2 regions of the Sphingomonas sp. AP4-R1 genome follow, and region 2 is predicted to be linked to the other one. Evidence: riboswitches for the same ligand, from Rfam matches in the RefSeq annotation. Region 2 holds a riboswitch; the other holds the start of a gene.

Region 1 (7,074 bases), 1.3 Mb from region 2:
GGCTGGCTGATCTCGAGGACGGCCCCGCAATACAAACCCAGCTTCGATCTCAACAAGGAGATCGCGATCCGCGCCGAGAAGCATGGCCTCGATTTCCTGCTCTCGATGATCAAGCTGCGCGGCTTCGGCGGCGAGACGCAATTCTGGGAATATGGCCTCGAAAGTTTCACGCTGATGGCCGGCCTCGCCGCCGTCACCGACAAGATCAAGATCTACGCCACCTGCCCCACGCTCATCATCCCACCCGCTTTTGCCGCGCGCATGTGCAACACGATCGATTCGATCAGCCACGGCCGCTTCGGGCTGAACCTGATCACCGGCTGGCAGCCGCCCGAATATACGCAGATGGGCCTGTGGCCGGGCGACGAGCATTTCCGCAACCGCTATCAGGTGCTGGACGAATATGCCCATATCCTGAGGGAGTTGTGGGAAACCGGCTCGTCCGATTTCAAGGGCACATATTATCAGATGGACGATTGCCGCGTCTGGCCCCGGCCGAGCGCGGACATGAAGATCATCTGCGCGGGATCGTCCGACGACGGCCTCGCTTTCTCGGCCAAATGGGCGGACTACGCCTTCTGCCTCGGCAAGGGCGTCAACACGCCGACCGCCTTCGCCTTCAACAATGACCGGCTGGCCAAGGCCCTCGAGAAGACCGGCCGCGACGTGCAGATCTTCGTCCTCATCATGATCATCGCCGACGAAACGGACGAGGCGGCGATGGCCAAATGGAAACTCTACAATGAGGGCGTCGATCTCGCCGCGATCGGCTGGCTGGCCGAGCAGGGCGCGAAGGACACGGTCAACACGGACACCAACGTCCGCCAGCTCGCCGCCCCCGAGGGTGCCGTGAACATCAACATGGGCACGCTGGTGGGCAGCTACGAAAGCGTCGCGCGCATGCTCGATGAAATGGCCGAGGTGCCGAATACGGGCGGCGTGCTGCTGACCTTCGACGATTTCGTGGACGGCGTGGAGAATTTCGGCACGCGGATCCAGCCCCTGATGAAGAGCCGGGGCGCGCGCTCCTGACCATCCCCCTCCGTCACCCCGGACTTGATCCGGGATGACCGGATAATTAACGGCCACTTTCGCCCAATAGCGGACCTTCGTTGTCGCCCAGCTTGCTGGAGATCGGGTTCGAGCATAGCCACACCGGCAAGTTTCGACTTGAAGGGCATGTCCTATGAAGAAGGTCGTGGCCGGCGCTTTGATCGGAGCAGCGACAGCCTACACGCTGATCATCGCGTTCATGGTTGTCTTTACGGTCGGTTTTTTCGGCGCACGCAGCCTGAGAGGAGACGGGATCGGACTTGTCGTCTTCTTCCTGATCGCAGTTTCTCCAGTTGCTGTCTGGCTCTACTGTCTCAAACACGCCAAAGCGTGGCTTCGGGGTGGACAGCCACCCTTCTAAGGCTACGTCCTCCTATGACCGCTTTCCACCATTTCTCGTCATCGCGAGGCGCGTAGCGCCGTGGCGATCCAGTCTGCACTACCGAAGCTGGATTGCTTCGCTCCGCTCGCAATGACGAGCTTGGGAAGCATCGCTACGTTTCAGGCTGGCGACAGCCCATTCTCTCCTCCGCGTCTCCGCGCCTCTGCGTGAACCCCTTCCCTCTTCTCGCCGAAGCCAGCTCTCGACACCCCCCGCCCCGATGAACCTACGCTGCAGTCCCCGTTCCGCCCCGATTAACCACGACAGGGGCATACCCCATGACGGATCCGGAAACCGGATCGCGAAATGGAGAGTAGATATGCGTACCATGATCAAGGCGACGCTCGCCGCCGCCGCACTGGCCACCGCCTCGCTGGGCGCGATCCAGCCCGCGCAGGCGCGCGACGATACGGGTGTCGCCGTCGCCGCCGGGATCATCGGCCTGGGCGTCGGCGCCGCGATCGCCTCGTCCGATCACGGCTACAGCCGCGTCGGCTATTACGGTGGTGGTGGCGGCTATTATGGCGGCCCCGGTTATTATCGCGGCTACGCCCCCGCTTATTATCCGGCCTATGGCTATGGCCGCCCCGCTTATGGCTACGATCGTGGCTATCGCGGCGACTGGCGCGGCGGACGCGGTTGGGACCGGGGCTATCGCGGCCATGATCGTGGCTGGGATCGCGGTCGCGGCGATTGGGATCGCGGCCATGGCGGCCATGGCCGTCGCTAAGGCAGGGGGAGCGACGTGAACCGCTCCCGTTAACCCCGAATCTCCGGGACGGAGCGCTTTTGCCGCTCCGTCTCGGATTCATATCGGCGCCCGCTCTGTCCCGCACAGCTTCCGTTCAGCCGGACCCGGCGCTAAGAGGGCGCGCGCCCACGATCGGGCGCGATCCCGGGGACGACGACTTGGCGCTGACACCGCAGAACAATGAAGCCTTTTTCCGCGAGGTGGACGAAGAGGTCCGTCGCGATCGGATGGTGGCTTTCTTCCAGCGCTATGGAAAGGCTTTGGCAGCTCTGGTCGTGGTCGGCCTGCTCGCGCTCGCCGGCTGGCTGTGGTGGAAGAGCCACCTCGCCCAGCAGGCCGGGCTGGACAGCGAGAAGCTGGCCCCCGCGCTCGCCAGCCTGGAGGCGGGCAATTCGCCGGCCGCAGCCGATGCCGCCGCGCTCGCGCAGGTCGCGCAGAGCCCGCGTGACGGATATCGCGCGCTCGGTGCGCTCTCGCTCGCCGATACGGCCGCGATGAAGGGCGATGCCGCCGGTGCCGCCAGCCGCTATGCGGCGATCGCCGCCGATACGGGCGCGCCCCAGGCGATGCGCGATCTGGCGCTGCTGCGCTCGATCGCGGTGCGCTTCGATACGCTGCCGCCCGCACAGGTGATCGCGCAGCTGAAGCCGCTCGTGGAGCCGGGCAATGCCTTTTTCCCGAGTGCCGCCGAATATACGGCGCTGGCGCAGCTGAAGCTCGGCAAGCGGGACGATGCGGCCAAGCTGCTGGCGGCGATCGCGAACGACGCCAACGCCCCCGCCTCGCTGCGCGGCCGCGCCGCCGGTCTGGCGACCACGCTCGGCCAGACGATCGCGCCGGCGGACACGATTTCGAAGGGATGAGGATGAGGAACGTCTCGCGCGCGATCGGTGTGATCGCGCTGGCCGCCAGCCTTGCCGGCTGCGGCATGTTCAAGGGCAACAACAAGCCGAAGACGGCCGTGCTGGGTGAGCGCATTCCCGTGCTCGCCACGCAGAACGATGCCGAGGTCGATCCCAGCCTGTCCGAAACGCAGGTCACGATCCCCGCGCCCGAGGTGAACGAGGCCTGGGCCCAGCCCGGCGGCAACGCATCCAAGTCGATGGGCCATCTCGCGCTCGGCCTGGATCCCAAGCGCGCCTGGACCGCGCATGTCCCGAAGAGCAATCCCCGCCAGCGTTATGGCGCGGCGCCCGTCATCGCCGCCGGCCATCTCTATGTGATGGACGCGGAGGGCGTGGTGCACGCCTTCTCGACCGAGACCGGCGCGCAGGTCTGGAAGCAGGGTTTCGCCGCCAGCAAGAAGGATCGCTCGGCTTTGTTCGGCGGCGGCGTCACCTATGACGACGGCAAGCTCTATGCCGTGAACGGTCTGGGCGATGCGGTGGCGATGGATGCCGCGACCGGCAAGGAATTGTGGAAGGTCCGCCCCGGTGGCCCGCTGCGCGGCGCGCCCACCGTGGGCCTCGGCAACGTCTATGTCGTCACGCAGGACAATCAGATCTTCGCGCTGAAGGTGGAGGACGGCAAGACCGCCTGGACGGACAGCGCCACGCTGGAGGCCGCCGGCGTGTTCGGCGTCGCCGCGCCCGCGCTCGGCCGCGGCACCGTCGTCGCCGGCTTCTCGAGCGGAGAGCTTTCGGCGCTGCGTTACGAGAATGGCCGCGTCGTGTGGCAGGATCAGCTCGCGCGCACCTCGATCACCACCTCGGTCGCCTCGATCTCCGACATCGACGCTTCGCCCGTGATCGACAGCGACCGCGTCTATGCGATCGGCGAGGGTGGCCGCATGGTGGCGATGGATCTCGCCGCCGGCCAGCGCCTGTGGGAGCTGAACATCGGCGGCACCGAGACGCCGTGGATCGCCGGCAACTGGATCTTCGTGATGACGGACGAATCCAAATTGCTCTGCGTCGATCGCAACACCGGCAAGGTGCGCTGGATGACGCAGCTGGAGCGTTTCCGGAACAAGAAGAAGGGCGAGAATCCGATCGAATGGTCCGGCCCGGTGTTGGCCGGCGGCCGCCTGTGGGTGGTCAGCGATCGCGGCGAGATCGTCGGCGTCCAGGCGATCGACGGCGTGGTCCGCGATCGCCTGAAGGGCAGCGGTCCGCTCCAGCTCGCTCCGATCGTGGCGAACAACATGCTCGTCACGATGGACCGCAAGGGCACGATCACCGCCTATCGCTGATCCCGTCGGCCCGCGGGGCCAACCCCTCTCTCTTCTCTTTCCTCTCTGCGCCTCGTCTCCGCGTGAATCTTTTCTTCTTTCACAGAGACGGGGAGGCGCAGAGCAGGAAAAAGCAGAAGCCTTCCGCTATCGCGGAAGACCAAAGATTAGGTGTTCCCGCCTCCTTCATAGCCCGCTACGATGCGCCATCCCCGGGGGGCCGCATGATGGGCGGCTGAGAGGCGCGGCATTTCCGCGCGACCCGTTGAACCTGATCCGGTTGACACCGGCGGAGGGAGGGCGCGACGGTACGAAGAGCCTGTCCGGGAGACAGGCGCGGGTGCCGAAGCGGATCTCCTTCTGACAAGAAGGAGACGTCGACGATGGCCGATATTCCCGCGCGCACCGAGCTTGCCGTAACTACCGGCCCCATTCGCGGCTCGAAGAAGATCCATGTCGAAGGGCCCGGCGGCATCAGGGTGGCCATGCGCGAGATCGCGCTGGAGCCCAGCGCCAACGAGCCGCCGATCCGCGTCTATGACCCGTCCGGCCCCTATACCGATCCGAATGCCCGCATCGACATCATGGCCGGCCTGCCCGAACTGCGCCGCGACTGGATCCGCGCGCGCGGCGATGTCGAGGAGGTCGCCCAGCGCGAGGTGAAGCCCGAGGATAACGGCCTCAAGGGCCCCGATCGCTCCGGCGGCGTCCAGCCCTTCCCGCACGTCCGCAAGACCGTGCTCCGCGCCAAGGCCGGGGCGAACGTCAGCCAGATGCATTACGCCCGCAAGGGCATCATCACGGCCGAGATGGACTATGTCGCCATCCGCGAGAATGTCGGCCGCGCCGCGCTCAAGGAAAAGCTGGTCCGCGACGGGCAGGATTGGGGCGCCTCCATCCCCGATTACGTCACGCCCGAATTCGTGCGCGACGAGGTCGCCCGCGGCCGCGCGATCATCCCGAACAATATCAACCACCCGGAATCGGAGCCGATGGCGATCGGCCGCAATTTCCTGGTGAAGATCAACGCCAATATCGGCAACTCGGCCGTCGCCTCCGACGTCGCGGCAGAGGTCGACAAGATGGTCTGGTCGATCCGCTGGGGCGCGGACACGGTGATGGACCTCTCCACCGGCCGCAACATCCACGACACGCGCGAATGGATCCTCCGCAACTCGCCCGTGCCGATCGGCACCGTGCCCATCTATCAGGCGCTGGAGAAGGTGGGTGGCATCGCCGAGGATCTGACGTGGGAGATCTTTCGCGACACCCTCATCGAGCAGGCCGAGCAGGGCGTCGACTATTTCACGATCCATGCGGGCGTGCGCCTGCCCTATATCCCGATGACGGCGAAGCGCGTGACCGGCATCGTCTCGCGCGGCGGCTCGATCATGGCCAAATGGTGCCTCGCGCACCACAAGGAGAGCTTCCTCTACGAGCGCTTCGACGAAATCACCGAGATCATGAAGGCCTATGACGTGGCCTACAGCCTCGGTGATGGCCTGCGCCCCGGCTCGATCGCGGACGCCAATGACGAAGCCCAGTTCAGCGAACTCGCCACGCTGGGCGAACTCACGAAGCGCGCCTGGGAGCAGGACGTGCAGGTGATGATCGAAGGCCCCGGCCATGTGCCGATGCACAAGATCAAGGCCAATATGGACAAGCAGCTGGAGGCGTGCGGCGAGGCCCCCTTCTACACGCTCGGGCCGCTCACCACCGATATCGCTCCGGGCTACGACCATATCACGAGCGGAATCGGCGCCGCGATGATCGGCTGGTTCGGCACGGCGATGCTCTGCTACGTCACGCCCAAGGAGCATCTCGGCCTGCCGGATCGCGACGACGTGAAGGTCGGCGTCGTCACCTACAAGCTCGCCGCCCACGCCGCCGATCTGGCGAAGGGCCACCCCGCCGCCAAGCTGCGCGACGATGCCCTGTCACGCGCGAGGTTCGAGTTCCGCTGGCGCGATCAGTTCCATTTGTCGCTCGATCCCGACACGGCGGAGCAATATCACGACCAGACGCTGCCGGCGGAGGGCGCCAAGTCCGCCCATTTCTGCAGCATGTGCGGCCCCAAATTCTGCAGCATGAAGATCACGCAGGAAGTGCGCGACTTCGCGGCCAAGCAGAATAGCGAGGCGAGCGACTTCCTCGCGGCCAGCCCGAAGCTGGAGGAAGCCGAGGCCGAAGCCGGCATGGCGGAGATGAGCAAGGTGTTCCGCGAGACGGGCAGCGAGCTTTACCTTCCAGACACGGAGTGAACCTCGCTTTCTTTGATTATAATATTGGCTTACATTGCTCCAAGCTTCATGGATTCGGGGGATTCGTATGGGGAGCTTGACGCGCGCAGCTCGCGAGATCAAGAATGAGCTTGAACAATTTCTCAACACTGATCTTACATCTCAAATAAATCTCGGCGACATCGGATATTATAGGGGGCGTAGGGTCGATTTTGATTGGGAAACAAGCCTTTCCCAACTTGGAATCGGCAGCATAAGCCCCAATACTCAATTTGAGATAGATCGTTTTTATCGAAGCTCCGGTAGCGTTAGCCTCACCGCGACTGCAAAGGCGGAAGCACGGTTGTTCGACTAGATTTTTCTCGAAAACATGCATTAGCCATGGAGTCTTTTAGACTTAGGTCTATTTCTTTTGACCTCCCTTCACTGGGAAAATCATTACGCACTTATGTGACTGACAATCCAGACTCATGGGACA
Region 2 (7,074 bases):
CGGATGCCAGTCATTGTGCGTCCACAGCGCCGGCTGTTCGGCCAGCCGTGGGGCCAGACCGGCGGCCGCCGCCGCGAACAGACGCGCCAGCGGCCGCCGCCAAGGCCGGCCGGCCAGATATCCGGCGAGGGCCGGGCGCGCCGCGACATAGGCCTCGGCGGCGGCAAGCGGGTCGGCGGCGGGCAGGATGGTGAAACTGGCGACCAGCGGCTGGGGTTTGCGGGCGGGCTCGGCGAAGCCGCGCGCCGCCCCGTGCAGCCGTGCGAGCGCGGCGCCGGCGGCCTCGGCATGGGGCTGCGAGAGGAAGGGCGTCCACGAAAGCCGGTCGCGATAGAGATCGGCGCCCGGCGCCTTGCGGTGCAGTTCGTAGGTCCACTCGCCCGCCGCGACCGCGCCGGGACCTTCGGCGGTCCGCATCGTCTCGGGCACCGGCATGCCGGCGGCGGCGAGATGCGCGATGAAGCGATGCTCCTCCGCCAGGCCCTCGGGCAGCCGCACCCGCCGGTGATGGCGCTTCAGGACGAACGCGCCCCGATCGGTGTCGATCAGGGCGGCGGCCGAGAAGGGGCGGGGGGAGTGCCAGCGCAGCGCTTCCATCCGGCCCGCCGCCGGGAAGAGGGCGAGCAAAGCGTCGGCCTCCGCCTCGGTGATGGCCGGCCACGTCGGGGCTTCCGGCGCGGTGCCCATGCCGTGGACGAGATGCCCGGCCGGCGACGCCATTCCGCTCATTCGGTCAGATGCGCGGTCAGAAGGCACGCGACAGCGTCGCCATGACGGCGCGCCCGCTGCCCACATAATAAGCGGGCGCGGTGCCGGAGATGATCGTCCCGCCGCGCCCCACCGTATCGTGCGCATTGGTGGTGACCGCCTGCACGCCCGAGAGCACATGCGGGTTCGTGATGTTGATCGCGTTCAGGCGCAGATCGGTGCGTTTGCCGTCGAGCCAGTCCGCCAGATGCACGCCGATCGACATGTCGAGCGTCGCATATCCGGCGATGCTCTCGTCGTTCATGAAGGTCGCATATTGCCGGCCGACATATTTGACCGCGCTGCTGCCGAACAGGTGGCCGTCGTCATAGGTGCTGCCGAGGCCGAATTGCAGGGTCGGCGCGGAAACCGCGTGCCGGCCTTTGGTGGGGAGAAAATCCCCGCCCACGGGCAGATCGTCGTCGATCCGGGCGTGCAGATATTCGCCCGAGACATAGATGCTGACGCCCCTGGCCGGGCGATAGTCGATCTCCGCATCCACGCCGTACGATGTCTGGCCGCCGGCGTTCAGCGTGGAATTGACCTGCGGACCGCCGCTTTCCACCACCGTCGCCAGCTGCCGGTTGCGGAATTGGTAGTGGAAGCCGGTCACCGATGCCGAGAAACTGGGCCCGATATAGCGGTAGCCTACCTCCTGCGAGACAGAATATTCGTTCTTGACCGCCGCCGTCCCCTCGCCGTCGCGCACGCCGCCATAATAGCTGTCGTAGAGCGTGAACTCGTTGGGCGTCCGGAAATTGGTCGTCACGTTCGCGAACAGCTGCTGGCGATCGTCGACCTGATAGCGCACCGATGCGCGCGGCAGCGCCGCGAAGCTGTCGATATGGACCCTGGTTTGCGGGCCGGGCAAATAGTTGCGGCCGTTGCGCAGGAGATCGACGCCCTTGAACCCGGCATCGAGCGTCAGGCGCGACGTGATGGCGATGCTGTCGGCAACGAAAAAGCCCTTGGTCACCGTCACGGTGCGCTGGTTCTCATAAGCGAGCAGGCGGCCGTCGGCGGTGCGGATCGCTTTGCGGCGATATCCCCAGCGATCGGTCGGCCGCCCGTCCGCATCGATCGCGGTATAGGATTGGGTGACGCGATCCGTGCCGTAATCGAACCACAGGCCCGCGCTGATCCGGTGCGCGCCGGCCTGGCGCGTCAGCTTGCCGACCTGCCCGGCCCGCATCTGATCGCCGGTATAATTGCCGAGCACGGTGGCGACGCCGTCGACGGCGCCCGGCAGCGCGATCGGATCGGCCAGCGCCTCGTTGCCGAGGAAATTGCCGGTCGTGGTCAGTTGCGTTCCATAGGGCGAATTGCCGTAGCCGAACTGGAGATAGGAGGTGCCGTCGAACGTCAGCCGATCGCCGAGCTTCAGATGGACCGGCGCGGCGGCGTAGAGATTGCGGAACGGCGCCCGATACAATTCCCAGTAATTCGTGTTTCCCGCGCTGTACCGCCGGTCGAAATTGAAGCCGCGCCCCTCGGCCCGCCACTCCTCCAGCGTAGGGCTGGGATAGGTCGAGGAATTGGCGTCGTTGAAGGACAGAGCGAGGCTCGCGCGATTGCCGTCGCCCCACTCGCCGAGCAATTTGGCATCGACATGGCGGCGCGTGTCATGTCCGGCGCCGCGCCAATTGTCCGCGCGCGTCTGCGAATAAGAGAGGAAGGCCCTGAGCCCGGTCCGGCCGATCGCGCCCGTATCGAGCCGCACGAAGCCGCGGAGCGCGGCATAGGACCCCGCCGAGAGATTGACGAGCATTCCGGTCTGCGTTTTCGGATCGTCGAGCGAGAGCGAGAGCAGGCCGCCCGCACCGCCGACGGTGGGAGAATCTATGTCCGCCGCCCCCTGGGCCAGCGTTACCTGCCGCACATTCTCCGCGTCGGCGAACTGCGACGGATAGGCATAATAATAGCCGATGTCGTTCTGCGGGGCGCCTTCCATCAGCACGCCGATCTCGTCCTGACCGAGGCCGCGCAGCGTGAGGCTGGAACTGGTCGACAGGCCGTAGGGATCGCTCGACGAGACGTTCGCGCCGGGCATCAGGTTGACGAGCTGAAAGGCGTTGAGCGTCGGCGCCTGCTTGGTGATGAACGCGGCGGCGATCGTGCTTTGCGCCTTGGCCACGGTCTGATCGGGCAGCAGCCCTTCGGGATCGGGATGGCCGACGACCTGTATGTCGTCCGCTTCGCCACGATCGGCCGCCGCCGCCGGAGCCGGGGACAGCGCGGCCAGAACCACGGGCGAAATCATTGCGATGCGCGAAAACCTACCGGTCACCAATCAGGTCCACTCCACTCGGAGGGACAACGGAACGACCGCCAGCCCTCCCTACGCCGGTATCAACCGGATCAGGTTCAGCGGGTCGTGAGCTGCTGCCCACCTCTCAGCCGCGCGTCAGCGGCCCCCCGGGGATGGCGCCTGTTAGGGGATCGGGCGTTGCGTTGGAAGGTCTATCTAGGTGAGTAATGCCGCGCACTTTCTGCAGGCGCGACGACAGGCGAAAGACGATGTCCGATGACCATCACCCGTGACACGCTGATCGCCGGACTGCGCGCCATCGTCGGCGGCGCTCATGTCCTGACGGGAGACGCGCGGACGCGCCGCTTCGCGACCGGCTATCGCTTCGGTTCCGGACCGGTGATGGCAGTCGTGCGGCCGGGGTCGCTCGTCGAGCAATGGCGCACGCTGCAGGCCTGCGTGGCGGCGAACGTGATCGTCATCATGCAGTCCGCCAATACCGGGCTCACCGGCGGATCGACGCCGCACGGCGAGTATGACCGGCCGGTCGTCCTCATCAACACGCTGCGCATCCACGGTCTTCACCTGATCGGTGGCGGCACCCAGGTGGTCTGCCTGCCGGGCACCACGCTCTACGATCTCGAGCGGAGGCTCGCCCCGATCGGCCGCGAACCGCATTCGGTGATCGGCTCGTCCTGCATCGGCGCCTCGGTGTTCGGCGGGGTCTGCAACAATTCGGGCGGATCCCTGGTCCAGCGCGGTCCCGCTTATACCGAACTGGCGCTCTACGCGCGGCTCGATGCCGACGGGGTGCTGCATCTCGTCAATCATCTCGGCATAGCACTGGGCGACGATCCCGAGACGATCCTGCGCCGCGTCGAAGCCGGTGATTTCTCCGCCGCCGACATCGAAACCCCGAACCGTGCGGCCTCCGATCACGGCTATGGCGCGCATGTGCGCCAGATCGACGCGGATACGCCCGCGCGCTTCAATGCCGATCCGACCCGGCTGTTCGAAGCCTCCGGCAGCGCGGGCAAGGTGATGCTGCTCGCGGTGCGGCTCGACACGTTCGCCAGGGAGGCGGAGACCGCGACCTTCTATATCGGCACCAACGACACCGCCGAGCTGACGTCGCTGCGTCGCGCGATCCTCGGCGGTTTCGCGTCGCTGCCGGTGGCGGGGGAATATATCCACCGCGACGCCTTCGACGTGGCGGCCGTCTACGGCAAGGACACCTATCTCGCGATCAAGCATCTCGGCACCGATCGCCTGCCCCGGCTGTTCGCACTCAAGAGCCGGATCGATGCGATCGCGCCGCATCTGGGCGATCGGCTGCTGCAGGGCGCGAGCCGGCTGTTCCCGAGCCACCTGCCGAAGCGGATGCGCGCCTGGCGGGAGCGTTACGAACATCATCTGATCCTCAAGATGGCGGGCGACGGGATCGCCGAGGCGCGCGCGCATCTGGCCGCGATCTTTCCGAGCGCCTCCGGAGACATGTTCGAATGCACGCCTGACGAGGCGACCGCCGCCTTCCTGCATCGCTTCGCGGTCGCGGGCGCGGCGGTGCGCTATCGCGCGGTCCATCCGCAGGAGGTGGAGGATATCGTCGCGCTCGACATCGCGCTGCGCCGCGACGACCGCGACTGGTTCGAAACGCTGCCGGGCGACATCGCGAAGCCGATCATCCGCGCGCTCTATTACGGGCATTTCTTCTGCCACGTCTTCCATCAGGACTATATCGTCGAGAAGGGCGTGGACGTGCACGCGCTGGAACACCGGATGCTGGACATATTGGAGACGCGCGGCGCGGAGTTTCCGGCCGAGCATAATGTCGGCCATCTCTACGCTGCCAAGCCGGCGCTGGCCGAACATTATCGCGCGCTGGATCCGTGCAACGCCTTCAATCCCGGCATCGGCCACACGTCGCGCGACGCGCACTGGCGCTGAGCCGCGCCTGTTCGTGACGGGCAGACCGTCCTCAGGTCACCGGCAGCGGATGACCTGAGGGCGAATTGTTCACGGACAGCCTGCTCCGAAGCCGGCGTCAGTTGGCGGGAAGCGAGGTGGCCGCGCTGGCCGCCTTGCGCATCCTCGCGACATCGGCCTCGCGGACGGGCCTGGCCGCATTGCCCCAGCTGTTGCGGACATAATCGAGCGTTTCGGCGATCTGCCGATCATCCATCTTCCACGCGAAGGAGGGCATGCCCGCGCCGGTCGGCTTATGGTGCGTGGAGGCGGCCCGGCCACCCACCAGCATCACCTGGATCAGGCTGCTCGCATCCGCCGATTGCAGCGCCTGATTGCCGGCGAACGGCGGCACCATATCGCCCATGCCCTCGCCGCGCACGCCGTGGCAGGCCGAGCAATTGACCTCGTAGCGCAACGCCGCGCGCTTCATCGCGGGGGGTTCGGCGCCGATCGGATCCGGGCGCGGATTGTTCGAGGCGGGCAGCGACTTGAGATAGATCGCCATCGCCGTGAGGTCCGCGTCGGAGAGATATTGCAGCGAATGTTCGACCACCTCGGCCATGGGGCCGGCGGCGATGGCGGTCCTGTTGCCGCCCGTCTTCAGATATTCGACGATGTCCGCGTCCGTATCGCGGCCCAGGCCGACATGGGCGTTCGCGGTGAGATCGGGCGCATGCCAGAAACCGATCCGGGCACCCTCAAGGTAGCGGCTCTGCTTCTCCGCGCCCAGCATGTTGCGCGGACTGTGGCAGACCGAGCAATGGCCGCCGCCGTCCACCAGATAGCGTCCGCGTTCCCATTCGGCGGACCGGCCGGCCGTCGGGCGATACGGGGCGGGATCGAAGAACAGCATGTCCCAGCCCGCCAAAGCGAGGCGGATGTTGAACGGGAACATCATCCCCGCATTCTCGTCGACCGCGTTGGAGATCGGGGCGACGGTGGACATATAGGCCCACAGATCATGCATGTCGCGGTCGGTCAGCCGGGCATAGGCGGTGTAGGGCATGGCCGGGTAGAGCAGGCCCTTCGATCCCTGGCCGTGGCGCACGGCGTTGAAGAAGGCCCGCTCGGTCATCGTGCCGATGCCGGTCTTTCGATCCGGGGTGATGTTCGAGGACAGCACCGTGCCGAAATTCGTATCGAACCGATAGCCGCCGGCGAAAACGCCTTTGGTCCCGTTGTGGCAGGCCGCGCAGTCGGCGGCGCGCATCACATATTCGCCGCGCCGGATCGCCGCGCGATCGGCGGACCGCACATCCGCCAGCTGGACCGTCGCATCGGCCACGGCGGAGCGCGACGTATCGAGCGCGCGATGGCCCCAGATGCCGATCCCGGCGGCGGCGATGAGCGCTGCGGCACCGGCGCCGAGCGCGATGCGTTTCCTGGTCTTGCTCATAGGTCAGCCTCAGGCGAGCCGTGCGGGATTGCGCACGTAGGTCTGGTGGATGGCCTGCGCGGTGCGGATCGCCAGCGCGCCGACGGTGCCGGTCGGATTGTAACCGGCATTGTTGGGGAAGGCCGATGCGCCGACGACGAACAGGTTGTGCGCGTCCCAGCTCTGCAGCCACGGATTGACCGCGGACGTCGCCGGATCGTCGCCCATCACCGCGCCTCCGATCACGTGATCGGAGGCGATGACGGCGGTGGAGAAGGCCTTGTCCGCGAAGTTGAAGCCGGTGACGTGCGCCGCGCCCATCGCGCGGGCGATCTCCACGGCGCGGTCCATCGTAAACTTCGCCATGTTGCGGTCGCTCTGCGCATAATCGTAGGTCAGCCGCAGCAGCGGCACGCCGAATTTGTCGCGATAGGTGGGGTCGAGATCCAGCGTCGCGGATCGCGTGGGCATCGAGCAGCCCTGATTGAAGATCGTCCCGTAATTCCGGTAATATTTGGCATAGGCCTTCTTGAAGCCGCTGCCCCAGCGCGGAGATCCTTCTGGCAAGGCGGCCGCCTTGGCGATCGGCGCGCCGTCGCGGGCGAGCGTGAGGATGCCGGCGCCACCGATGAAATCCAGCTTCGAATGGTCGAAATTGTCGCCGTTATAATCGTCGATCTGCGAGCCGAGACCGCCTGTGCCGATGAACGGATTGATATGCTCGTCCTCGAACCAC

The links. Region 2 has a riboswitch for thiamine pyrophosphate ahead of HL653_RS08955 (TonB-dependent receptor). Riboswitches for the same ligand answer to the same signal wherever they lie in the genome.
Region 1: it holds a riboswitch for thiamine pyrophosphate, as region 2 does, so the genes downstream of both, thiC (phosphomethylpyrimidine synthase ThiC) here and HL653_RS08955 (TonB-dependent receptor) in region 2, are expected to answer to the same signal.

Annotation. Positions count from the first base shown of each region.
Region 1 covers NZ_CP053346.1:633,935-641,008, forward strand. Annotated here, with positions in the region: gene rutA (pyrimidine utilization protein A) at 1-1,032, shown strand, start outside; gene HL653_RS03105 (hypothetical protein) at 1,187-1,414, shown strand; gene HL653_RS03110 (hypothetical protein) at 1,755-2,165, shown strand; gene HL653_RS03115 (tetratricopeptide repeat protein) at 2,345-3,049, shown strand; gene HL653_RS03120 (PQQ-like beta-propeller repeat protein) at 3,052-4,377, shown strand; TPP riboswitch at 4,560-4,671, shown strand; gene thiC (phosphomethylpyrimidine synthase ThiC) at 4,740-6,617, shown strand; gene HL653_RS03130 (hypothetical protein) at 6,978-7,074, shown strand, end outside.
Region 2 covers NZ_CP053346.1:1,889,409-1,896,482, forward strand. Annotated here, with positions in the region: gene HL653_RS08950 (phosphotransferase enzyme family protein) at 1-720, opposite strand, end outside; gene HL653_RS08955 (TonB-dependent receptor) at 746-3,007, opposite strand; TPP riboswitch at 3,066-3,175, opposite strand; gene dld (D-lactate dehydrogenase) at 3,272-4,942, shown strand; gene HL653_RS08965 (c-type cytochrome) at 5,040-6,359, opposite strand; gene HL653_RS08970 (GMC family oxidoreductase) at 6,369-7,074, opposite strand, start outside.